2 linked regions of the Variovorax paradoxus genome follow. The protein of the gene in region 1 interacts with the protein of each later gene in a pairwise test. Links are inferred from orthologs where the notes say so. Each region holds a gene or a part of one and is shown on either strand. Other genes may lie near its edges. The genes, in order: secD and pheT.

Region 1 (11,322 bases):
TGATCGTGAGCGAGCTGCCGCTCGGCACGCCGCCGCTCACGCAGAACTTTCCGAAGCGCAACCGCCTCATTGCCGGCCTGGCGCGCGGCACGCTGGTGGTCGAGGCCGCGCTCGCGTCGGGCTCGCTGATCACCGCGCGGCTCACCTCGGAACAGGGCAAGGAAGTGTTCGCCATTCCGGGCTCGATCCATTCGCCGCAGTCGCGCGGCTGCCATGCACTGATCCGCCAGGGCGCGAAGCTGGTCGAGTCGGTCAACGACATCCTCGAGGAGCTGCCGTCGCTGCGTACGGGCAGCATGGCAGCGCCGGCTTCCGCGCACGAGAGCGCCGGCGGCGGCACATCTTCCAGCGAAGAACCCTTGCTGGACGCCCTCGGCTTCGATCCAGTGAGCCTCGACGCGCTGAGCGCACGCACCGGCTGGAGTGCCGCCGCGCTGCAGGCCAGGCTGCTCGAACTCGAGCTCGACGGCCACGTCGCGCGCCTGCCCGGCGGCCTGTTCCAGAGAGCGGCGGCAGCGTAGCCCTCAGGCTTCAGGGCTGCCTGCTCGTTCGAGGAACGCCGCGAAGCCGCGGGGGCAAAGCGGCAAGCTTCGGCTATATTGGGCCCATGTTCGAAGTGCTCGTGTTTGTCTACGAAAACTATTGGCGCGGCGATGCCTGCCCCGAACCCGAACAGCTGGGCCGCAAGCTCAGCGCCCACGGCTTCGAGGCAGAAGAAATCCGCGATGCGCTGCACTGGCTCGACGGCCTGAGCCTTGCCACGCAGGGCATGCAGCTCGAACGAAGTCCCGGCGACGACGCCGTGGCCACGGTCACGCTGCGCGGCGCGCCCGAAGCGGCCCTGCCCCAGTCGGACGACGCCATGCGTGTCTACTCGCAAGCCGAGCAGGAGCACCTGGGCGCCGACTGCCTCGGCTTCATCGGCTTTCTCGAATCGTCGAACGTGCTGTCCTGCGGTTTGCGCGAGATCGTCATCGAGCGCGCCATGGCGGCGCCGGGCGATCCGGTCGCGCTCGACGAGCTCAAGATCATCGTGCTGATGGTGCACTGGAGCACCGGCATCGAGCCCGACGCGCTGGTGCTCGACGAACTCTGCGAGAGCCGCGAAGGCCGCACTGCACATTAGCTCGCCCCCAGGCTGCGCGCACTTCGTGTCGCGCGCGCCTTCCCCCTACCGGGGGCAACACCAGAGGCCCGGCGAAGCCGGTTCCGCGGTGTTCCACGAAAGAGCAAGCCTGTCCTGCCTAGTTCAATAGTCGTTCCGGGTTCGCGTCGAGCTTGGCCAGCGCCTCGCGCGTGGCTCGCACCGTGAGCGTTTCTTCCTCGGCCGGCACCAGCAGGCCGGCCTGCAGGTAGCTGGCCAGCCGGCCGACCTGGATCAGGAAGCTGCGGCCATCGGCCGAGGCGAACAGGTGCAGCTGCTTGCGGTCGCTGCGCCAGACGAACTGCACCTGGCTCACGCGGTCGTTGTGGTCGAGCATGAACCAGTTGCCCACCTCCAGTTCGTGGGCCCACGCCAGCATGTCTTCGGCCGGAACGCCGCCGGCGGTATCGGCCACGACCTCGATCGAGGCGGCATCCACGCCCAGCAGCAGTTCGATGCTGTTCGCATCGAGCGGCAGGCTGGAGGCGCCGCCATCGTCGGCCACGAAATCTTCCAGATGCGCCAGGCGCTCGGCCATGGCCTCGATCTTGGCCGCGGGAATGGCTTCGGTCTTGGACAGGAAGGCATCGGACAGGGTTGCGCCGATGGCCTTGATGTGGGCTTCCTGCGGCTCGTCGATGATGCCCAGCAGAGTCATGCCCAGGCGCAGGCGCTGCAGCAGCTGCGGCAGGTCCTGGATCACGCGCGCGCGGTCGGTGCGGTTGGGCTTGGCGCTCGCCGCCCACACCAGTTCGGAGGCCACGCGCTTGAGCATCACCGTCTGCTCGCCCTGCGCGCCGTAGCGCAGCGCGGCAATGGCCAGCACCTCGGCCCAGACCTTGAAGAGGAACTCGCGGATTTCCTCGCGCACCGGCATGTCGTTGAGCATCTTGCGCAACTCGATGGTGTACTGGATGGCCATCGTTTCCTTCTGCTCGACCTGCTGCGCCACGCTCATGACGCGCTGGGTGGCGTCGCTTTGCGTGAGGTAGCGGTTCAGGAAGGCCACGAATTCGTCGAACACCAGCTTGAAGACGCGCTGTCCGGTTTCGGGGTACTGCTCGATCACCTGCACCACGCGCCGGATCTCGCCTTCGAGCGCGCTGCCCGAAATGGCCGCGGCATCGAAGCCCATCACGCAGGAGCCCATGCGGTCGATCAGCATGCGCGCCGGATGCTGCAGCGTGCCGAAGAACTCGGGCTCGGCGATGGCCACGCGCAGCACCGGCATCTGCAGGCGCGCAAACCACACGCGCGCCGAGAAGGGAATGCGCTCCTCCGCGAGGATGGCCTGGAACATCAGCGCCACGATCTCGACCGTGGCCTTGTCGGCGGTGGTGGGCGCCCTTTTCTTGAGCTCCGCGCTGCGCCGCCGAAGGTCGACCGCGGCCTGCTGGATGATGGTGGCTTGCTCCGCGGAGCCTTGCATGTACTGCGTGGCAGCCATCCTGTAGGCCGCCTCGGCCTCGGCGATCACGCCCGCAAAGGTCCTGGAGAAGGGGCGCGGGGAACCCGCACCGGTGGCGGCAGGCCCGGCGCCTCGGGCATGGCCATCGGTTCCCGTGGTGGTAGTGGTCGTCGTCGAAGAGGAAGACGCGGCGGACGCGTCCGCGCCGATGCGGGCAGCGACGAAACGCTTGAGGCTCAACAGCGCCGTCTGCGCACGCTGGCGCGCGACCATCAACGGCGAGCCGCCGGTCGTGAGGGATGGCGCGGAAGGCGCGAAAGCCCGCGGCTGCGGGGAAGTGTGGGCGCCGCCCTGCCGCTGCGCGGCGCTCGCGGCCTGCGCCGCGCCGGCGGCGTAGGGCGACGCCGGCACCGTCGCCGGCCCGGTGGCACCGCTGGTGCTGCTGCTGCCGCCGGTGCGCCGGACAAAGCTCTTGAGATCGATTTCCGGCATCACGCCGCTGGAAATCAGGAAGGCATTGGCGTCTTCATAGGCCTTGACCACCACGCCGACGAGCTGCTGCTGCACGGTCTCCTGCACCCGCGCCCACAGCGTGCGGCTCAGGCCGGCCGCGAGCCACTGGTCCACCAGCAGCTTGGCCAGGGTTTCGGGCCTGAGCACGTCGTTGGCGTCGAGCTCGCTGGTGCCTTCCAGGAACTGAATGCGCAGCCGCAGGTCGCTGAGTTCGAAGCTGGCCTTGTCGTGAATCAGCTGCGCCAGGCGCGATGAAAGAATGCTGCTCTCCATCGCATCGTCGTCGATAAGTTCGAGCCGCAGCTTCGCACCGGACGACGCGGCAGGCGCCGCACCCGTGGCGCCGACCGACCTGCGCCAGCCCGCCTGCGCGAGCGACACCCATTGCGATGCCTGGCCCTGGAACGCCACGAAGTCGTCGCGGCTCTCCTGCATGGCGCGCGCACTGCCGATTTCCGAAGCCTGCTGCGTCAGGCGGTCCCGTATCGCTTGCGCCAGCGGGACGATGACGCCCTCGGTGGCACGGACGAAGCGCTCGCGCGTCTCGCGTGCGAGCTGCAGGGAAGAGGCGGACCGCGCAGTGCTCATTGAAGGATCAGGAAGGCCAACGGGACTCTATTGTTCGGCGAAAGCCGAGAGCTTGCATCGGCAAGCGCCACCGCACAAGTGTGCATCACCTGCGGCACGGCGGCGGGGCTTGCGCGGCGCGTCCCGTCGATTGGCGCAATCAGACCACGGCGCCGGCGTTCGGATCGTCTTCGGAGCCGCCGTCGCGCTTGGTCGGGCCGCCCTTGATCAGGTCTTCGCGCTTGATGCCCAGCCACATCGCGATGGCCGCCGCCACGAAGCACGACGAGTAGATGCCGAACAGGATGCCGATGGTCAGCGCGAGCGCGAAGTAGTGCAGCGTCGGGCCGCCGAAGAAGAACATCGAGAGCACCACCAGCTGCGTGGAGCCGTGCGTGATGATGGTGCGGCTGATGGTCGAGGTGATCGCGTTGTCGATGATCTCGACCGTGCTCATCTTGCGGTAGCGCCGGAAATTCTCGCGCACCCGGTCGAAGATCACGACCGACTCGTTGACCGAGTAGCCCAGCACCGCCAGCACCGCCGCCAGCACCGCGAGCGAGAACTCCCACTGGAAGAAGGCGAAGAAGCCCAGGATGATGACCACGTCGTGCAGGTTGGCCAGCACGGTGGCCACGGCGAACTTCCATTCGAAGCGGATCGCCAGGTAGATCATGATGCCCACCACCACCATGCCCAGCGCCTTGAGGCCGTTGGTGGTGAGCTCCTCGCCCACCTGCGGGCCGACGACCTCGATGCCGCGCTGCGTGGCCGAGGGATCGACCGTCTTGAGCGCCTGCATCACCTGCGCGCTTTGCTGGTCGGAGTTCATGCCCTTCTGCGCCGGCAGGCGGATCTGCACGTCGCGCGAGGTGCCGTAGCTCTGCACCTGCACGTCGGGATAGCCGAGCTTGCCGATCGCTTCGCGCACCTTGCCGATGTCGGCGGACTGCTGGTAGGCCACCTCCATCACGGTGCCGCCGGTGAACTCCACCGACAGGTGCAGCCCGCGGTGCAGCAGGAAGAACACCGCCAGCGCGAAGGTGACGAAGGAGATGATGTTCAGCACCAGCGCGTGGCGCATGAACGGGATGGTCTTGTGGATGCGGAAGAATTCCATGGCGCTTGTCCTTGACCTTTACTTGCCTTCAGCCACGGCGGTGCCGTTGGTCTTGGGGCGCCAGACCGTGCCGATCGACACCGTCTTGAGCTTCTTCTTCTGGCCGTACCAGAAGTTCACGAGGCCGCGCGAGAAGAACACGGCGGAGAACATCGAGGTGACGATGCCGATGCAGTGCACCACCGCGAAGCCGCGGATCGGGCCCGAGCCGAAGGCCAGCAGGGCAATGCCCGCGATCAGCGTGGTCACGTTGGAGTCGAGGATCGTGCCCCAGGCGCGGTCGTAGCCGGCATGGATGGCCGCCTGCGGCGAGGCGCCGTTGCGCAGTTCTTCGCGCACGCGTTCGTTGATCAGCACGTTGGAGTCGATGGCCACGCCAATGGCCAGCGCCATGGCCGCGATGCCGGGCAGCGTGAGCGTGGCCTGCAGCATCGAGAGAATGGCCACCAGCAGCATCAGGTTGACGGCCAGCGCGATCGACGAGAACAGGCCGAACAGCGCGTAGTAGGCGCACATGAACACCATGATGGCCAGGAAGCCATACATCACGCTCTTGAAGCCCTTCTCGATGTTGTCGGCGCCCAGGCTCGGACCGATGGTGCGTTCCTGGATGATTTCCATCGGCGCGGCGAGCGAGCCGGCGCGCAGCAGCAGCGCGAGGTCGTTGGCCTCGACCACCGTCATGGAGCCCGAGATCTGGAAGCGGTTGCCGAGTTCGCCGTTGATCGACGGGGCCGTGAGCACTTCGCCCTTGCCCTTTTCGAAGATCAGCATGGCCATGCGCTTCTTGTAGTTCTCGCGGCTCACGTCGCGCATGATGCGGCCACCCTTGGCGTCCATGGTCAGGTCGACCTTGGGCTGGTTGCTCTGCTGGTCGAAGCCGGGCTGCGCATCGGTGAGGCTCTCGCCGGTGACGAGCACCTGCTTCTTCACGATCACGGGGCGGCCGTTGCGTTCGAGGAATTTCTCGGAACCGAAGGGCACCGGCCCGCCGCTCAGCTCGGCCGCGCGGCCTTCGGCGCTTTCGTCCACCAGGCGCATCTCGAGCGTGGCGGTGCGCCCCAGGATGTCCTTGGCCTTGGCCGTGTCCTGCACGCCGGGCAGCTGCACCACGATGCGGTCGAGGCCCTGCTGCTGGATCACCGGCTCGGCCACGCCGAGTTCGTTGATCCGGTTGTGCAGCGTGGTGATGTTCTGCTTGAGCGCCGCATCCTGCAGCCGGCGCGCGGCTTCGGGCTTGATGCTGGCCACGAGGCGCCAGTTGCTGCCGTCCTGGCTGTCGGTGGTGGCGAGGTCCTGGAACTGGTCCTGGATCAGGCGCTTGGCCGCGTCCAGCGCGGCCGCGTCGCGGAAGGAAACCTCGACCGTCTGGCCGTTGCGGCTCACCGAGGTGCCGCGGATGCCCTTGTCGCGGAAGGTGGTGCGCAGGTCGCTCGCGAACGATTCGGCCTTCTTGTCGATGGCGCCCTTCATGTCGACCTGGAGCAGGAAGTCGACGCCGCCGCGCAGGTCGAGGCCCAGGTACATCGGGAACGCGTGCAGCGCCGTGAGCCAGGCCGGCGAACGCGAAACCAGGTTCAGCGCCACCACGTAGGGTGGATCGGCCGGATCGGGCACCAGCGCACGCTGCACCGTGTCGCGTGCCTTGAGCTGCTCGTCGGGGGTGGCGAAGCGCGCGCGCAGCGAGCCGCCCTCGAGCGTGAGCAGGTCGGGCGCGAGCCCGGCCGCTTTCAGCGCCTCCTCGACCCTGCTCTGGGTGGCCGCGTCGACCTTGGCGGTCGACTTGGCCGCGGATACCTGCACCGCAGGCGCCTCGCCGAAGAAATTGGGCAGGGAATAGATCAACCCCACAAGCAGCACGATCACGATGATCGCGTACTTCCAGACCGGATAACGGTTCATGAGAAAGCGCTTTTCAGAAACGGGACACGGCGTGACTTGAGGCCATGCGCCACAAAGCGCAAGGCCGGGCCGCGCGTTGATTGCTTACGGCTTGACAGCGCCCTTGGGCAGCACCTGGACCACGGCGCTGCGCTGGATCTTGACCTCCACGCCATTGGCGATTTCGAGGCCGAGGTACTGGTCGCCGATCGAGGTGATCTTGCCGAGCACGCCGCCGGCCGTTGCAACTTCATCGCCCTTGGCCAGCGCTTCGATCATGGCGCGGGCTTCCTTCTGGCGCTTCATTTGCGGACGGATCATCACGAAATACAGCACCACGAACATCAGCACCAGGGGCAGCATGCTGCCCAGCGAGGACAACATGTCGCCACCGCCGGAAGCAGCGGGCGCGGTTTGGGCGAAAGCAGAGGAAATGAACAAGAGAGTCTCCAGCAGAGAGAAGAGGAATGTCAGAAGCGCGGACCGGGCCCGCGGTTCCGCGGCCCCGAGGAAAAGGCCGCGAGTCAGAGCTTGAGGCGGCGTGGGCCGCGCGCAGCAGCGGGCATTGTATTCGTGGCAATGCCCCGCTCCGCGCGCTTATCCGGCGCGCGGGGCAGGGCTTTCCATGGGCTTCGGCTGCGCGTCTTTTGCTACCTTTTCAGGAGCAAATGCGCGAGGCGGCCGGCGGTGCCGGCCCGGCCTTCCGAAAAATCACGCGGCGGCGGCGCGCTGCGACTGCTGCGGGTTGCGCCACCTGGCGAGCAGCTCGCTCCAGCGGGTGCGGGCGGCGGCGAGGTTGCGCTCCTTCACATGGCCGTAGCCGCGGATCTGCTCGGGCAGGCTCGCGATCTCCAGCGCCAGCGCATGGTTCTCGGCGGCGAGGCCCGCAATCACCTCCTCGATGCTTGCGCGGTACTCGCCGATGAGCGCGCGCTCGGTCTTGCGTTCTTCGGTGCGCCCGAAGATGTCCAGGGCCGTGCCGCGCAGCCCCTTGAGCCGGGCCAGCAGCCTGAAGCCCGAGAGCATCCAGGGGCCGAACTTCTGCTTCTGCAGCTCGCCCTTGGCGTTCTTCCTGGCAATGACGGGCGGCGCGAGGTGGTAATTGAGCTTGAAATCCTTGCCCATCTCACCTTCGAACATGCCTTCGACGCGGTCGAGGAAGCTGCGGTCGGTGTGCAGCCGCGCCACCTCGTACTCGTCCTTGTAGGCCATGAGCTTGAACAGGTAGCGGGCCACCGTTTCGGTCAGCGCGCTTTTGCCCAGCGCCGACTCGGCCTGCCGGACCTTGTCCACGAACTGCCGGTATTCGCCGGCATAGGCCGCGTTCTGGTAGCCCGTGAGGAATTCGACCCGGCGCGCCACCAGGCTTTCGACGGTTTCGCGCTTCTTGAACTCGATGACCTGGCCCGGGCGCAGGCGCTTTTGCAGCTCGTCCGGGTGGGCGGCCGCCTGGCGGCCCCATGCGAAGGCGGTCTTGTTGTTCTCGACCGCCACCGCGTTGAGTTCGATGGCGCGCATCAGCGACTCGAGCGCCAGCGGGATCCAGCCCTTTTGCCAGGCAAAGCCCAGCAGCATCGGATTGGCATAGAGGCTGTCGCCCATCAGCGTGGTGGCCGCGGCATCGGCATCGAAGGTGCCGAGCGCATCGGCGCCGATGGTGCGCGCGATCTGGCTTGCGCAGTCGTCCTGCGGGTTCACCCAGTTGGCATTGCGCACGAAGGCGGCCGTGGGCGTGCTGTGCGTGTTGAGCGCCACGTGCGTGCGCCCTTCGCGCATGCGCGCCAGGGTTTCGGCGTTGACGGCCACCAGCGGATCGGCCGCCAGAATCAGGTCGGCCGCGGCGGTGCCGACGCGCGTGGTGCGGATCGCGTCCTGCGATTGGCCGATCAGCACATGGCTCCAGGTGGCGCCGCCCTTTTGCGCGAGGCCGGCCGCGTCCTGCGTGACGATGCCCTTGCCCTCGATGTGCGCCGCCATGCCCAGCAGCTGGCCGATGGTGATGACGCCCGTGCCGCCGACGCCGGCCACCACGATGCCCCACACCTGGTCCTGCGCCAGCACCGGCACGGCCGGCTCGGGCAGCGCGCCCAGCGCGAGCGGCGAATCGGCCTTGTCCCGGGCCTTCTTCTTGAGCTGCCCGCCCTCGACCGTGACGAAGCTCGGGCAGAAGCCCTTGAGGCAGCTCATGTCCTTGTTGCAGCTGCTCTGGTTGATGGTGCGCTTGCGGCCGAACTCGGTTTCGAGCGGCTCGACCGACAGGCAGTTGCTCTGCACGCTGCAGTCGCCGCAGCCTTCGCAGACCAGCTCGTTGATGACCACGCGCCTGGCCGGATCGACGGCCGTGCCCCGCTTGCGGCGGCGGCGCTTCTCGGTGGCGCAGGTCTGGTCGTAGATGATGGCGGTGGTGCCCGCGATCTGGCGGAATTCGAGCTGGACCTCGTCGAGCAGGTCGCGGTGCTTCACCTGCACATGGTCGCCGGGAATGTTCACGCCCTCGTATTTCTCGGGCTCGTCGGTCACGACGACGACCTTCTTGGCGCCCTCGGCATGCAGGCTCTCGGCAATCTGCAGCACCGAGTGGCCCTCGGGCCGCTCGCCGACCTGCTGGCCGCCGGTCATGGCCACGGCGTCGTTGTAGAGGATCTTGTAGGTGATGTTCACGCCCGCGGCAATGCTCTGGCGGATGGCGAGCAGGCCGCTGTGGAAATACGTGCCGTCGCCCAGGTTCGCGAAGATGTGCTGGTCGGTGGTGAAGGGCTGCTGGCCCACCCATGGCACGCCCTCGCCGCCCATCTGCGTGAAGCCGATGGTGGAGCGGTCCATCCAGGTGGCCATGAAGTGGCAGCCGATGCCGCCCATGGCGCGCGAGCCCTCGGGCACCACGGTGCTGGTGTTGTGCGGGCAGCCCGAGCAGAACCACGGCTGGCGGTCGGCGCCCTGCACGCCGCCCACCTTGAGCACTTCCATCGAGCGCTCCTTGGCTTCGAGGATGGCCATCTGCGCATCGATGCGCGCGCGCATGTCGGCGCCGGCCTGTTCCAGGATGCCGAGCTTGCGCAGGCGCTGCGCAATGGCCTTGGCGATCAGCGCCGGGTTCAGGTCGGCGTTGGCGCGCAGCAGCGTGTTGGCGGTGGGGTTGGGCATGGCCCATTCGCCGCCCGAGAAATCGCCGTCGAGCTCGTTGAACTTGCCGAGCACGGTGGGGCGCACGTCGGCGCGCCAGTTGTAGAGCTCTTCCTTCAGCTGGTACTCGATGACCTGGCGCTTTTCTTCCACCACCAGGATTTCCTGCAGGCCGGTGGCGAAGTCGCGCGTGAGCTGCGCCTCCAGCGGCCACACCACGCCCACCTTGTGCAGCCGGATGCCCAGCTGGCGGCAGGTGGCGTCGTCCAGGCCCAGGTCGATCAGGGCTTGGCGGGTGTCGTTGTAGGCCTTGCCGCTGGCCATGATGCCGAAGCGATCGTGCGGGCCTTCGATCACGTTGTGGTTCAGCCGGTTGGCGCGGATGTAGGCCAGCGCCGCATACCACTTGTAGTGCATGAGGCGCGCTTCCTGCTCGAGCGCATGGTCGGGCCAGCGGATGTGCAGGCCGCCGGGCGGCATCTGGAAATCGGTGGGAATGACGATCTCGACACGGTCCGGGTCGATCATGGCCGTGGCGCTCGATTCCACGATTTCCTGGATCGTCTTCATGCCCGACCAGATGCCCGAGAAGCGGCTCATCGCGAAGGCGTGGATGCCCAGGTCCAGGATTTCCTGCACGTTGGTCGGAAAGAACACCGGCGTGCCGCAGGCCTTGAAGATATGGTCGCTCTGGTGCGCGGCCGTGCTGCTTTTGGAAATATGGTCGTCGCCCGCCACCGCGATCACGCCGCCCCATTCGGTGGTGCCCGCCATGTTGGCGTGCTTGAAGACGTCGGAGCAGCGGTCCACGCCCGGGCCCTTGCCATACCAGATGCCGAAGACGCCGTCGAACCTGTTGGTGCCCGCGGGCGAGAAGCCCAGCTGCTGGGTGCCCCAGAGCGCGGTGGCGGCCAGCTCTTCGTTCACGCCGGGCTGGAAGACGATGTTCTGTTCCTTCAGGAACTTGCTGGCCTTCCACAGCGCCTGGTCGTAGCCGCCGAGCGGGGAGCCGCGGTAGCCGCTGATGAAGCCCGCGGTATTCTTGCCGGCCTGCTTGTCGCGCAGGCGCTGCAGCATCGGCAGCTTGACGAGCGCCTGCACCCCGCTCATGAAGGCCCGCCCGTAGTCGAGACTGTATTTGTCATCGAGCGTGACCGTCTCGAGGGCCTTGCGGATGTGCTCCGGCAGCGGTGCGTTCATAGTTTGTCTGTCTCCGTGTGGCAGGGCCTTGTGGGCCTGGCTGATGGGGTGTGGGTCTGTGCCCGGGTAGGGCGCGAGCCCATGATCACGCAAAGTGTATGCCGGGGTGCGCGACAGGTGTTTGCGTTCTGTGCCTCCAAAAAGCAGCTTCCTGGAAGAATCTTGCTTAATATCGCCATCCATGGAAAGCATTGACAAGTTCGACCTCGCAATCCTGCAAGAACTGCAGGCCGACGGCCGCCTCACCAACGCCGAGCTTGCGCAGCGCGTGGGGCTCTCGGCCGCGCCCTGCTGGCGCCGGGTGCGCGCGCTGGAGGAGGCGGGGTTCATCAAGGGCTACCACGCCGAGATCGACCGCCACAAGAT
Region 2 (11,443 bases), 1.7 Mb from region 1 along the record:
CCTACAGCCAGTTCGCAAACGGCATCCGCAAGGCCGGAATCGAGATCGACCGCAAGATGCTTGCGGACATCGCAGTGCACGACAAGGCCGCTTTTGCCGGCATCGTGGAGCAGGTCAAGGCCAAGCTGGCTGCTTGATTCTGCACAGCAGGGGGCGAGCCTTCGGGCGGCTTCCTGCGCCCACGGCACAAGGGCTGGCGCTTGAAAAGGCTCCAGCTCTTTTTTTATTTCCCCGCCTAATTTTTGTTGCTATGAACGAGTTGGACTCCCTGGTAGCCACCGCAGGCGCTGCCTTTGCCCAGGCGAAGACACCTGCAGAGCTCGAAAACGCCAAGGCCCAGTTCCTCGGCAAGTCGGGCCGCATCACCGAGCTGATGAAGGGCATGGCCGCGCTCAGCGTCGACGAGAAGAAGTCGCGCGGCGCCGCCATCAACGTGGCCAAGCAGGCCATCGAGTCCGCACTGACCGAACGCCGCCAGCAACTGGCCGACGAAGAGCTTTCGCTGCAGCTGCGCGCCGAGGCGCTCGACGTGAGCCTGCCCGGCCGCCGCCGCATTCCGGGCGGCCTGCACCCCGTGAGCCGCACGCTGGAGCGCATCGAGGAGATCTTCTCGAGCATGGGCTTCGACGTGGCCGACGGCCCCGAGATCGAGAGCGACTGGCACAGCTTCACCTCGCTCAACAATCCGCCGAACCATCCTGCGCGTTCGATGCAGGACACCTTCTATGTCGACCTGAACGGCGACGACGGCATTCCCTACAACCTGCGTCCGCACACCAGCCCGATGCAGGTGCGCTATGCGCATCAGCACATCAAGAAGTACGCGGCTGAATTCGCCGCTGCCGCAGCCGACACCACCGGCACCATCAAGGCGCCCGAGATCCGCGTGATCGCGCCGGGCCGCACCTACCGTGTCGACAGCGATGCCACGCACTCGCCCATGTTCCACCAGTGCGAAGGCCTGTGGCTCGGCGAGAACGTGAGCTTCAAGGACCTGAAGGTCGTGTTCACCGACTTCTGCCGCACCTTCTTCGAGAGCGACGACCTCGTGCTGCGCTTCCGGCCCAGCTTCTTCCCGTTCACCGAGCCCAGCGCCGAGATCGACATCCAGTTTGCGAGCGGCCCGCTGGCCGGCCGCTGGCTCGAAGTTGCGGGCTCGGGCCAGGTGCATCCGAACGTGGTGCGCAACATGGGGCTCGACCCCGAGCGCTACATCGGCTTTGCCTTTGGCATGGGCCCCGACCGGCTCACCATGCTGCGCTACGGCGTGAACGATCTGCGGCTGTTCTTCGACGGCGACTTGCGCTTTCTCTCGCAGTTCCAGTAAGCACCCGTCCATAGAAACAAATACCGAATACGAGATCGAAGAGATGCAATTCCCGGAATCCTGGCTGCGCGAGTTCTGCAATCCGCCTCTCGGCAGCGCCGAACTGGCCGAAACGCTCACCATGGGCGGCTTCGAGGTCGAAGAGCGCCGTCCCGTGGCGCCGCCCTTCAGTCGCATCGTGGTCGGCGAGATCAAGGAAGCCGTGCAGCATCCCAACGCCGATCGCCTGCGTGTGTGCCAGGTCGATGCGGGGCAGGGCGCCTTGCTCAACATCGTGTGCGGCGCGCCCAATGCGCGTGTCGGCATCAAGGTGCCCTGCGCGCTGGTCGGCGCCGAACTGCCGCCCGGTGAAGACGGCAAGCCCTTTCTCATCAAGCTCGGCAAGCTGCGCGGCGTGGAAAGCCAGGGCATGCTGTGCTCGGCGCGCGAACTGAAGCTCAGCGAAGACCACGGCGGCCTGCTCGAACTCGATGCCGACGCACCCATTGGCGCCGACGTGCGCGACGTGCTCAAGCTCGACGACGCGCTGCTCACGCTCAAGCTCACGCCCAACCTCGCGCACGGCCTGAGCGTCTATGGCGTGGCGCGCGAGCTCGCGGCGCTGACCGGTGCGCCGCTCAAGACGCCCTCCATCGCGCCGGTGGCCGCATCGTTTGCCGACGTGCTGCCGGTGAAGGTGGAAGCGCCCGAACTCTGCGGCCGCTTCTCGGGCCGCATCGTGCGCGGCGTGAACACCAAGGTGGCCACGCCGGCCTGGATGGTCGATCGCCTCGCGCGCTGCGGCCAGCGCAGCGTGACGCCGCTGGTCGACATCTCGAACTACGTCATGTTCGAGTACGGCCAGCCCAGCCACATTTTCGACCTCGACAAGATCCACGGCGGACTCACGGTGCGCTGGGGCAGGGCGGGCGAACAGCTCAAGCTGCTGAACGGCAACACCATCAGCGTGGACGAAAAGGTCGGCGTGATTGCCGACGACCAGGCCGTCGAATCGCTCGCGGGCATCATGGGCGGCGATGCCACCTCGGTGTCCGACGACACGCGCAACATCTACGTCGAGGCCGCGTTCTGGTGGCCCGAAGCCGTTCAGGGCCGCTCGCGCCGCTTCAACTTCTCGACCGACGCCGGGCATCGCTACGAGCGCGGCGTCGATCCGAGCCGCACGGTGGAAATCATCGAGCGCATCACGCAGCTCATCATCGAGATCTGCGGCGGCCAGGCCGGCGCCATGGACGACAAGATCCTGAACGTGCCCGAGGCCATGCCCGTCACGCTGCGCGTGGCGCGTGCTGCGCGCGTCATCGGCATGCCGCTGACGCAGGCGCAATGCGCCGACGCGCTGCGCCGCCTCGGTTTTGCGCTGCGCGAACGCGAGGGCACCCTGACCGTCACGCCGCCGCCGCATCGCTTCGACCTGCTGATCGAGGAAGACCTGATCGAAGAGGTCGCGCGCCTGATCGGCTTCAACAACCTGCCGACCAACGCGCCGCTCGCGCCCATCACCGCGCGCGTGCGGCCCGAGGCCCAGCGCAGCCGCTTCGCGGTGCGCCGCAGCCTGGCGGCGCTCGGCTACCAGGAAACCATCAACTTCAGTTTTGTCGAGGCGCACTGGGAGCAAGACCTGGCCGGCAATGCCCATCCGGTGAAGCTCCTCAACCCCATTGCCAGCCAGATGAGCGTGATGCGCTCGTCCCTGCTCGGCTCGCTGCTGCAGGTGCTGAAGTTCAACCTCGACCGCAAGGCGCCGCGTGTGCGCGTCTTCGAAGTGGGCCGCGTCTTCATGCGCGACGACAGCGTGGCCACCACCGACAGCACCGTGCGCGGCGTCGACCAGCCGATGCGCGTGGCCGGCCTCGCCTGGGGCGATGCGGAAGAAGCGCGCTGGGACGGCAAGGCGCAGCGCGTCGATTTCTACGATGCCAAGGGCGATGTCGAAGCGCTGCTCGCACCGCGGGTGCCGAGCTTCGAGCCGGCCGAGCATCCGGCGCTGCACCCCGGCCGCTCGGCCCGCGTGCTGGTCGACGGCAAGGCCATCGGCTTCATCGGCGAGCTGCATCCGCGCTGGCGCCAGAAGTGGGACTTCGCCCTGGCGCCGGTGCTGTTCGAACTCGACCTCGACGCCGTCACCGCGCGCCCCGTGCCCGTGGCGCAGCCGGTGCCCAGGCATCAGGCCGTGGAGCGCGATATTGCGGTGGTGGTGGCCGAAGCCGTCACGCACAATGCGTTGATGCAGGCCATTCAATCGGTGGCAGCGGCGCGAGGGCTGCTGCGCGACACCACGCTGTTCGACATCTATCGTCCGCAACCTGCGCGCGACGGTGCGGTGCCGGCATCGGTCGGCCTGGCGCAAGGGGAAAAAAGCATGGCGGTTCGCCTGAGCTTCCAGGACGACAGCGCCACGCTCACCGACGAGCAGGTGGAACCGGCCGTGCGCGCCATCGTCGAACAATTGAGCGCCAGCCTCGGCGCACGCCTGAGGGGTTGATGAGAATGAACGCTGCGGAATTCACGCTCGAAGCCCTTGAAACGCCCGCACTCACCAAGGCGCACCTGGCAGATTTGCTGTTCGAGCAGATCGGCCTCAACAAGCGCGAATCCAAGGACATGGTCGAGGCCTTCTTCGACCTCGTCGCCAACAGCCTGATCGAGGGCACCGACGTCAAGATCTCCGGCTTCGGCAACTTCCAGATCCGCGTGAAGGCGCCGCGGCCGGGCCGCAACCCGCGCACCGGCGAAGCCATTCCCATCGGCGAGCGCCGCGTCGCCACCTTCCACGCGAGCGCCAAGCTCAAGGAACAAATCCACGGAAGCATCGAGCAGAGCGGCACTTCCGAGGTCGAGTGGAGCCTGGGCGCCGAATAAGTGCTTGGCGCCCTGCGCGTGCGTAGAGTAATCTCTAAGGTTTCCAGCGCACGGTCTTGATTTCAATGGAGAAAACGCTCCCGCCCATTCCTGTCAAACGCTACTTCACCATCGGTGAGGTTGGCGAGCTCTGTGGCGTCAAGCCGCACGTGCTGCGCTACTGGGAGCAGGAGTTCACGCAACTTCGGCCCATGAAGCGGCGCGGCAACCGGCGCTACTACCAGCACCACGAAGTGCTCATGATCCGCCGCATCCGCGACCTGCTCTACGACCAGGGCTTCACCATCAGCGGCGCGCGCAACAAGCTGCAGGAACTCGTGCAAGGCGAGCGCGACAAGCGCAAGGCCGGCATGGTGCCGCTCGAGGGCATGGAGGCCGTCGAGATCGACCAGGAAGAGTTCGAGGCGGCTCTGCACCAGGACGACAACCGCAACCCCGAGCCGCAAGTGGCTCGCACCGTCGATCCGTCGCAGTTGCGGCACCTGCGGCGCGAGCTTTTTGAAATTCGTGAGCTGCTGACCATCGGACGGTGATTTGAGCCGGCTATAATCGCAGGCTTCGGTGTGTGGCGCAGCCTGGTAGCGCACTTGCATGGGGTGCAAGGGGTCGAAGGTTCGAATCCTTTCACACCGACCAATAAAACGTCCAAGGGCGTCCGGTTTCATCCACCGGACGCCCTTTTTCATTGGAGAACTGGGCGAATCGTGTCCGGAGGCATGCAACCGCACACATACCTCAAGTAGCGCACCGTGATGCTTCAGCGGTGGGCGGCCCTTTCATTCAGCAAGACCACGCAGCTCAAGCGATCTCGATTGCCTCTGCCCATACGCTGTTGAAAAAAAAGACTCCTGGGTCTTCTTGAACACGACGCTCGAGTGCAGACCGACAGCGGACTCGATCCGCTTTGTCTTGCCAAAGTCGGCACTGGATGCCCTGAGTGATTGAATGATGGCCCCCGCAGAACCTGAAAGATGAAACCGGCAACAGTTCACTTCGGCCCAGGCACCGGGAGGTTCGTCCGCGAAGGCGCATCAAGAATGTCGATGGAGCGACGGGCTCACCACTTCATGCGCAGCCCAGCGAGCCTTGCACTGCGCTTTTCACCTTCGCGTCGCCGCCCGAGGCCCACAGCTTTCCGACTTCGCCATAAATGCTGGTTGTCTGGCTCAGCGCCAAGGTCAGGCCGCCGGCCAGTTCGCTCACGGTAGAACCGGTGCGGCTCGTGATGTCGGTCGTGGCGGCGGGTGAGATGAAACGGGCCACGTCGGCACCGCCGCTCGCCTTGTAGATGTTGAAGCGGCCGTAAGGCTGCAGCGTGCCGAGGCCGGTGGCCATCTCGCCCTTCACGCGCACGCCGACGCGCGCAATCCAGCCGTCGTCGCTGTCCTGCCGCACATTCGCACCGGAGATCGCGATATTGTCCAGGCCCAGATGCTGGTGGATCAGCTGCAGCTGCGGCTCGATCTTCCAGCCGCTCTCGCCGAGTGCGAAGGCCTGGCCCACTTCGATCGACGCCATCAGGCTGTCGCCCTTGCCCGCGTTGCGGGAGGCCGACAACGGCTCGACGGTGTAGCGATGCCGCCCGGCCTGCAGCACGGCATCGGCATAGAAGCCCGAATCGGCGGTCCAGGTGCCGTAGGCGCCCAGGTACTGGCTGCGCAGGTCGTTGGAGCCGACGGCCAGGTTGGCAATACCGCTCGCAAAGCCGCTGACCTTGACGCTGCCGTCGAGCTGGCCGACGTACACGCCGGCGCGCCAGTTCGAGCTGGCGAACAGGTCGGTGCCGGCCTGGAAGCCCCTGACGTCGCCCTTGCTGTGCGGGCTGACGGTGCCTTGCTGGCGAACGTCGATGTCGGTGGCGATCACGCGGCCCCATGCGCGGCGCTCGGTGCCGCTCGACGCGGCAGCGCCGGCCTTGACGTCGTCGTCGCCGATGCGCTGGTGCAGGTTGCCGATCATCGCCAGGTCCATCTGGCGCAACTGGCTGGGCAGTGCCGCGAGCAACGGGACTTCGGCGCGGTAGGTGGGCACTTGCACGGCGATCGTGGCCGTGCCGCCTGTGGCGCCGCCCGTCGATCCGCCTGCGCCAGTCGTGGGCGTCGTCGGGGTGACAGGTGTGGTCACCGTGGTCGTCGAGCGCAGGTACCAGTTCTCGCCGGCGCCGCTGGCGTCGGCCGCCTGCAGGCGGTACTCGTAGGCGCCCGCATCGACGTGGCCGCCCGCGAGCGTGAACGCGTCCCGGGTGTTCTGCGCCGTGGTGGTGGCGCCGTTGAGCGCCGAGACCACCTCGATGCCGTTGCCGGTGGTCAGTGCGCCCAGGCCGCCCAGCTGTGTGATCTGCACGCTGGTGCGGCCGCTGGCCGAGGCGCTCGCGCCGTCGAGCACCAGCCGGTCGCTCACGCTGGTGCTGTCGCCCAGAAACGTGCCGAGCCGCAGCACGCCGTTGTTGCCGACATAGGCGCCGTTGACGGTGAGGGTGGTGCCCGGAGCGCTGCCCACCGTCGAGACCGTGCCGCTGTTGGCGAGCGAGGCGACCGTCTGGCTGAAGCCTGCGAGGTCGAGCGTGGCGCCGCTTCGCACGGTGTGTGCCGAGGCGGCGCTGAAGGTGCCGGTGGCGCCGGCCTTCAGGGTGCCTTCGGCCACGTCGGTGGCGCCGGTATAGCTGTTGACGCCCGAGAGCGTGAGGGTGCCGCTGCCCAGCTTGGTGACGAAGCCGCCGCCGCTGATGTTGCCGCTGAGTGTTTCGCTAAACGCGCCGGTGTCGATGATCGGATCGTTGGCGCCGGTCAGCACGATGGCGTTGGCGAGGTTCAGGCCGTCGGCAACGAAGCCGAGCGTGGTGCCGTCGTCCATCGCCAGCGCGCCGGTGCCCAGCGCCAGGCTGTCGCCGACGTTCAGCCGGCCCTGCTTGAGCGCGGTGCCGCCGCCGTAGCTGTTGGCAGCGGTGAGCGTCGTGGTGCCGGCGCCTTCTTTCACGAGCGAGCCGGTGCCGCTGATCGTGCCCGACAGCGTGAGCGCGTTCGAGCGGTTGATGGCCAGCGTCGCATTGTTCACAACGTCGCCCAGAACGCTGCCCGTGGTGCCGCCATTGCCGAGCTGCAGTGTGCCCGCGCTGATGGTGGTGCCGCCGGTGTAGCTGTTGTCGGCGGTGAGGATCGTGGTGCCGACGCCGGCCTGCACGAGTGCGCCAGTTCCGCTGATGGTACCGGGCAATGTCAGCGCGTTCGAGCGATTGACGGCCAGCGTCGCGTTGTCGACGATGTTGCCTTGCACCGAGCCTGTGGTGCCGCCGTTGCCGAGCTGCAGCGTTCCGGCGGTCACGGTAGTGAGGCCGGTGAAGGCTTGGTTCCCAGTTAGCGTGAGCACGCCCGCACCGGTCTTTTCGATGCCGCCCGTGCCGCTCACCAGGCCGGCATAGGTTGCGTTGTCGGGCTGGGCGAAGCGCACGAGCCCGTTGTCGGTGATCGCTGCCGGCGCGAACTGCGCGCTGCTCTGCAGCACGCCCCCCGAATTGACCGTCATGCTGCCCGTATAGGCGCTGGCATTGGCGCCCAGAATCAGCGTGCCGCCATTGACAGTCGCGCTGGTGATGCCCGAAGAAGGCAGCGCGACATTGAAGGTCCAGACGCCGGCATTGCTCTGCAGTGTCTGGAATCCGGAGAGGGAGAGGGGTGCAAAGGTGGCCGCGGCGCCGTCGTCGCTTTCGAGCGTGAGAAGGTTGGCACCGCCGCCGCCACTGATGTTGCCGGTGATGGAGGACCCGGTATAGGCGTGCAACGCGTCGTTTCCGCTCGCGAAGAGGAGCGAGCCGATGACGCGGCCCTTGTTGGTGAAGTCGACGGCCGAGGTGCCGTTGGCGCCGAACACTGGCGCAATGCCGGGGTTGCTTTTGCCGTCCGCATAGCCCGCTTCCATCGTGCCGGTGTTGACGATGGTGTTGTTGCCGGAGTTCGCCTGGAACCAGATGGCCGCATGGGTCGATCGCACGGTTCCGTGATTGATGATCGTGTTGCCGCTGCCCACGGGATTGACGGCCTCCGAATTGCCGGCGCTTCCATCGGCGAAGACGTTGGCGTTCTGCTCGATGGTGAGGGTGCTGTTGCTGTTGAACTCGATCGTGTTGGCGCCGATGCCGCCGGGGTACGGACTGTTTCCGCCGGTGGAACTGTTCTGGACCGTAGCACCGCCACGTACCGTGATGACGGCGTTGTTGCCCAGGCTGATCGCGGAAGCGTTGGCCGAATCGACCAGCGCACCCGACTGGACATCCACCGAGGTGTTGTCCGCCGTGGCCGGCCCGCTCCCGACGGTCGCGCTCTGGGTTCCGCCTGCCGCGGCGCAGGTGATGGCCGCGCCCGCAGCCACGCAGTTCGCCGCGGCGGGCATGGCCGCGGCGGCCAGGGCGACGGCCACTGCCGCAGTGGCGACGCCGGTGGCGGCGCGCGCTTTCGAATGGCCGCGGCTCAGTTCCGACGCGACCGTCCATGCCGCGAGGGCATCGTTCCAGACAATGCGAAAAACTCTGTTCATGATGTTCCTGGTTGGTTCCGCCGCCGCGGTGGAGCGGCGCCGTCCCAGCCAGGATCGGGAAGGGGCGGCAAGGCCGGTCAACCCGCCGTGCCAGAGCGCCAAGCGTGAGCGCGCGAGCTTATGTAACAGGCGCTTCGCAGAAGCTGACAACTGTTAACTTGAGTTTGCTTTTTATTAACTAAATCACACAAAAGGTGTAATTCGGAATTTGCTCGAAAGCCTTGTTGCCGGGCCGCTACAGGCACTGGGCGTGCAGCAACGGGCTACGACTTCGGCATGAGGCACACGTTCTAGATGCGTGAGAACAGCGTCAAAGATGAGGCCGTTCAGCGCGCAAGAAACGCGAGCGCCCTCGGCACGAAGTCGGCATGGAACTGGAACACCGCGCCGTGTCCGGAATCGGGATAGACGATGAGTTCGCTGTTCGGAAGGCGCTGCGCCAGGTCGCGCGTGTTCTTGCTCGGGACCATGCGGTCGCTGTCGCCATTCGCCACGAGCACGGGGTGCCGCACCCTCGACAGGTCCGCGGGCTTCTTTGCGCCCCAACGCCGCAATGCCTTCAGCTGGGCCTGCAGGGCGGCCACGGTGATGGCCTTGTCGCGGTTCTCGGAGCGCTCCTTCAGGCGCTGCAGAAACTCTTTCCCCGCGCGGATTCCCGCGGGCGTCCTGGTGAAGAACAGGAACTGCTTCGGGTCCTGGAAGGTGAGCCAGCCGCGGATCATGTCGATGTAGGTCACGCGGGCCACCCGGCTGATGCCTTCGCCGCCCGCGGGGCCCGTTCCCGTGATGATCATCCTGCGCACGAGCTGCGGCTCCATCTGCACGATCTCCTGGGCGATCATGCCGCCCATCGAGAAGCCGAAGAGGTCGACCTGGCCAAGGCCCATGGCCTTGATGAAGGTGATTGCGTCCCTGGCCATCTCCTCCATCGACGCCGCCGGGGCTCCGCTCGACGCGCCCACGCCGCGGTTGTCGAACGCGATCACGCGGCGCGTTGCCGCGAATCCGTCCACGACCCGCGGATCCCAGTTGTCCAGCACGGCCGCCAGGTGGATGAGGAACACGACCGGGACGCCCGCGTTCTCGGTGCCCAGTTCCCGGTAGGCGAACGCCACGCCACCGGCGGCGATCGTCCGCGTGGGAACGTCTTTCCAGGTGACTTTCGGCTTCTGCTCGAAGATCATGGTGTTCCTTGGATGGATGCGGTCGGTGCGCCGGCCTCAGGCGGCCTGGGGCAGGTAGCTCGGCCTTGCCGCGGTCAAGCCGTGCTTGACGTGCTGCGTGATCTCATCGGCCAGCACCTCGTCCAGGCCCGACTCGAGGCCGTCGAGCGCGCGCTTGACGATGTCCTCGGGGCTGGACTTCGGGGCATCGAATCCGCGCGTGAGGTCGGTGTCGACGTAGCCCATGTGCAGCCCGAGCACTTGCGTCTTCTGCGCCGCCAGTTCGTTGCGCAGCGAGTTGGTGAGCGACCAGGCTGCGGACTTGCTGGCCGAATAGGCAGCCAGCTCGCCGCCGTTCACCCAGGAGGCGACCGACAGCACATTGAGCAGCGCGCCGCCGCCGTTGGCCTTGAGGATGGGCGCGAAGGCCTTGCTCATGCGCAGCACGGAGAAGAAGTTGGTCTCGAAGATGCGGCGCGCGACCTCTTCGCTGTCCGGCGCAAGAAAGCCTCCGGGCTGGGCGATGCCGGCGTTGTTGATCACCAGCGTCACATCCGACGCCAGCTCCGCGGCGGCCGCCACGTCGCCCGGCTGGTTGACGTCGAGCCGCAGGGGCTGCACACCGGCTTGCGTGACGGACGCGGGGTCGCGTGCTCCGGCGTAGACCTTGCGGGCGCCGCGCTCGAGCAGCTCGCGCGCGAATGCCAGGCCGATGCCGCGATTGGCACCCGTGACAAGGACAACGGAATTTTCGATCTTCATGGGGAACTCCAAAGGTACGTAGGTAGGGTGGGGGAACGGGGAACGGGGAACGGGGAACGGGAACTCACTTGACCTTGATGACGACCTTGCCCTTTGCGCGGCCGGCCTCCACGTAGGCCAGGGCTTCGTTGGTCGATTCGAATGGAAAGACCCGGTCGATCACCGGGCGGATGTCGCCGGCCTCGATGAGCCGCGTGATCTGCTGCAGCTGGCTCCCGTCCGCCCTCATGAAGAGGAACGAGTAGCCCACGCCCAGGGCTTTGGCCTTTCGCCTGGCGCCCGAGCTCAGCAGCCGCATGACCAGCTTCACGAAGCCCGGCGCCGCGATCTGCTTGCCGAATTCAGGATCGGGCGGTCCGGAGATGGAGACGAGCTTGCCGCCGCGCTTGAGCACGCGCAGCGATTTCTCGAGCGTCTTGCCGTCTTGGCTGTTCAGGACCACGTCGCAGTCGCTCAGCACATCCTCGAAGTCCTGCGTCCTGTAGTCGATGACCACGTCGGCGCCCAGGCTCTTCACGAGTGCGGCATTGGGCGCGCTGGTCGTCGTGGCAACCGTTGCGCCCAGCTGCCTGGCCAGCTGGATGGCAAAGGTGCCCACGCCGCCGGAGCCTGCCTGGACGAAGACCTTCTGTCCCTTCTTCAGCCCGGCCTTCTCGACCAGTGCCTGCCATGCCGTCAAGCCCACCAGCGGGATCGACGCGGCTTCTTCCATCGTGAGGCCGCGGGGCTTGAGGGCGAGCGATGCCTCCTTGACCGGCACGAACTCCGCGAAGGTGCCGATCCGGAAGTCGTCGACCCG

Evidence for each region.
Region 2: the proteins of secD (region 1) and pheT interact in binary tests that used the Escherichia coli proteins (3 or more experiments, as listed by UniProt). The link is inferred for Variovorax paradoxus from one-to-one orthologs.

What each region holds. Positions count from the first base shown.
Region 1 is NZ_JAUSXL010000002.1:1,679,761-1,691,082, forward strand. Bases 4,213-7,158 are described here. They hold secD (protein translocase subunit SecD), read right to left. Parts: upstream 6,655-7,158; coding sequence 4,771-6,654; downstream 4,213-4,770. Other genes in these bases: secF (protein translocase subunit SecF), read right to left, coding at 4,213-4,752; yajC (preprotein translocase subunit YajC), read right to left, coding at 6,739-7,074. In the rest of the region: DNA-processing protein DprA, read left to right, coding at 1-521; QFZ47_RS11730 (Smg family protein), read left to right, coding at 608-1,126; QFZ47_RS11735 (DUF1631 family protein), read right to left, coding at 1,245-3,653; more of secF, read right to left, coding at 3,793-4,212; QFZ47_RS11755 (indolepyruvate ferredoxin oxidoreductase family protein), read right to left, coding at 7,345-10,956; QFZ47_RS11760 (Lrp/AsnC family transcriptional regulator), read left to right, coding at 11,138-11,322. UniProt on the Escherichia coli protein: Part of the Sec protein translocase complex. Interacts with the SecYEG preprotein conducting channel. SecDF uses the proton motive force (PMF) to complete protein translocation after the ATP-dependent function of SecA.
Region 2 is NZ_JAUSXL010000002.1:21,910-33,352, reverse strand. The notes cover bases 1,025-4,091. They hold pheT (phenylalanine--tRNA ligase subunit beta), read left to right. Parts: upstream 1,025-1,370; coding sequence 1,371-3,812; downstream 3,813-4,091. Other genes in these bases: QFZ47_RS03830 (integration host factor subunit alpha), read left to right, coding at 3,818-4,091; pheS (phenylalanine--tRNA ligase subunit alpha), read left to right, coding at 1,025-1,327. Also shown: rplT (50S ribosomal protein L20), read left to right, coding at 1-137; more of pheS, read left to right, coding at 251-1,024; more of QFZ47_RS03830, read left to right, coding at 4,092-4,189; QFZ47_RS03825 (MerR family transcriptional regulator), read left to right, coding at 4,255-4,722; QFZ47_RS03815 (autotransporter outer membrane beta-barrel domain-containing protein), read right to left, coding at 5,255-8,719; QFZ47_RS03810 (alpha/beta fold hydrolase), read right to left, coding at 9,046-9,903; QFZ47_RS03805 (SDR family oxidoreductase), read right to left, coding at 9,940-10,644; QFZ47_RS03800 (NADP-dependent oxidoreductase), read right to left, coding at 10,709-11,443.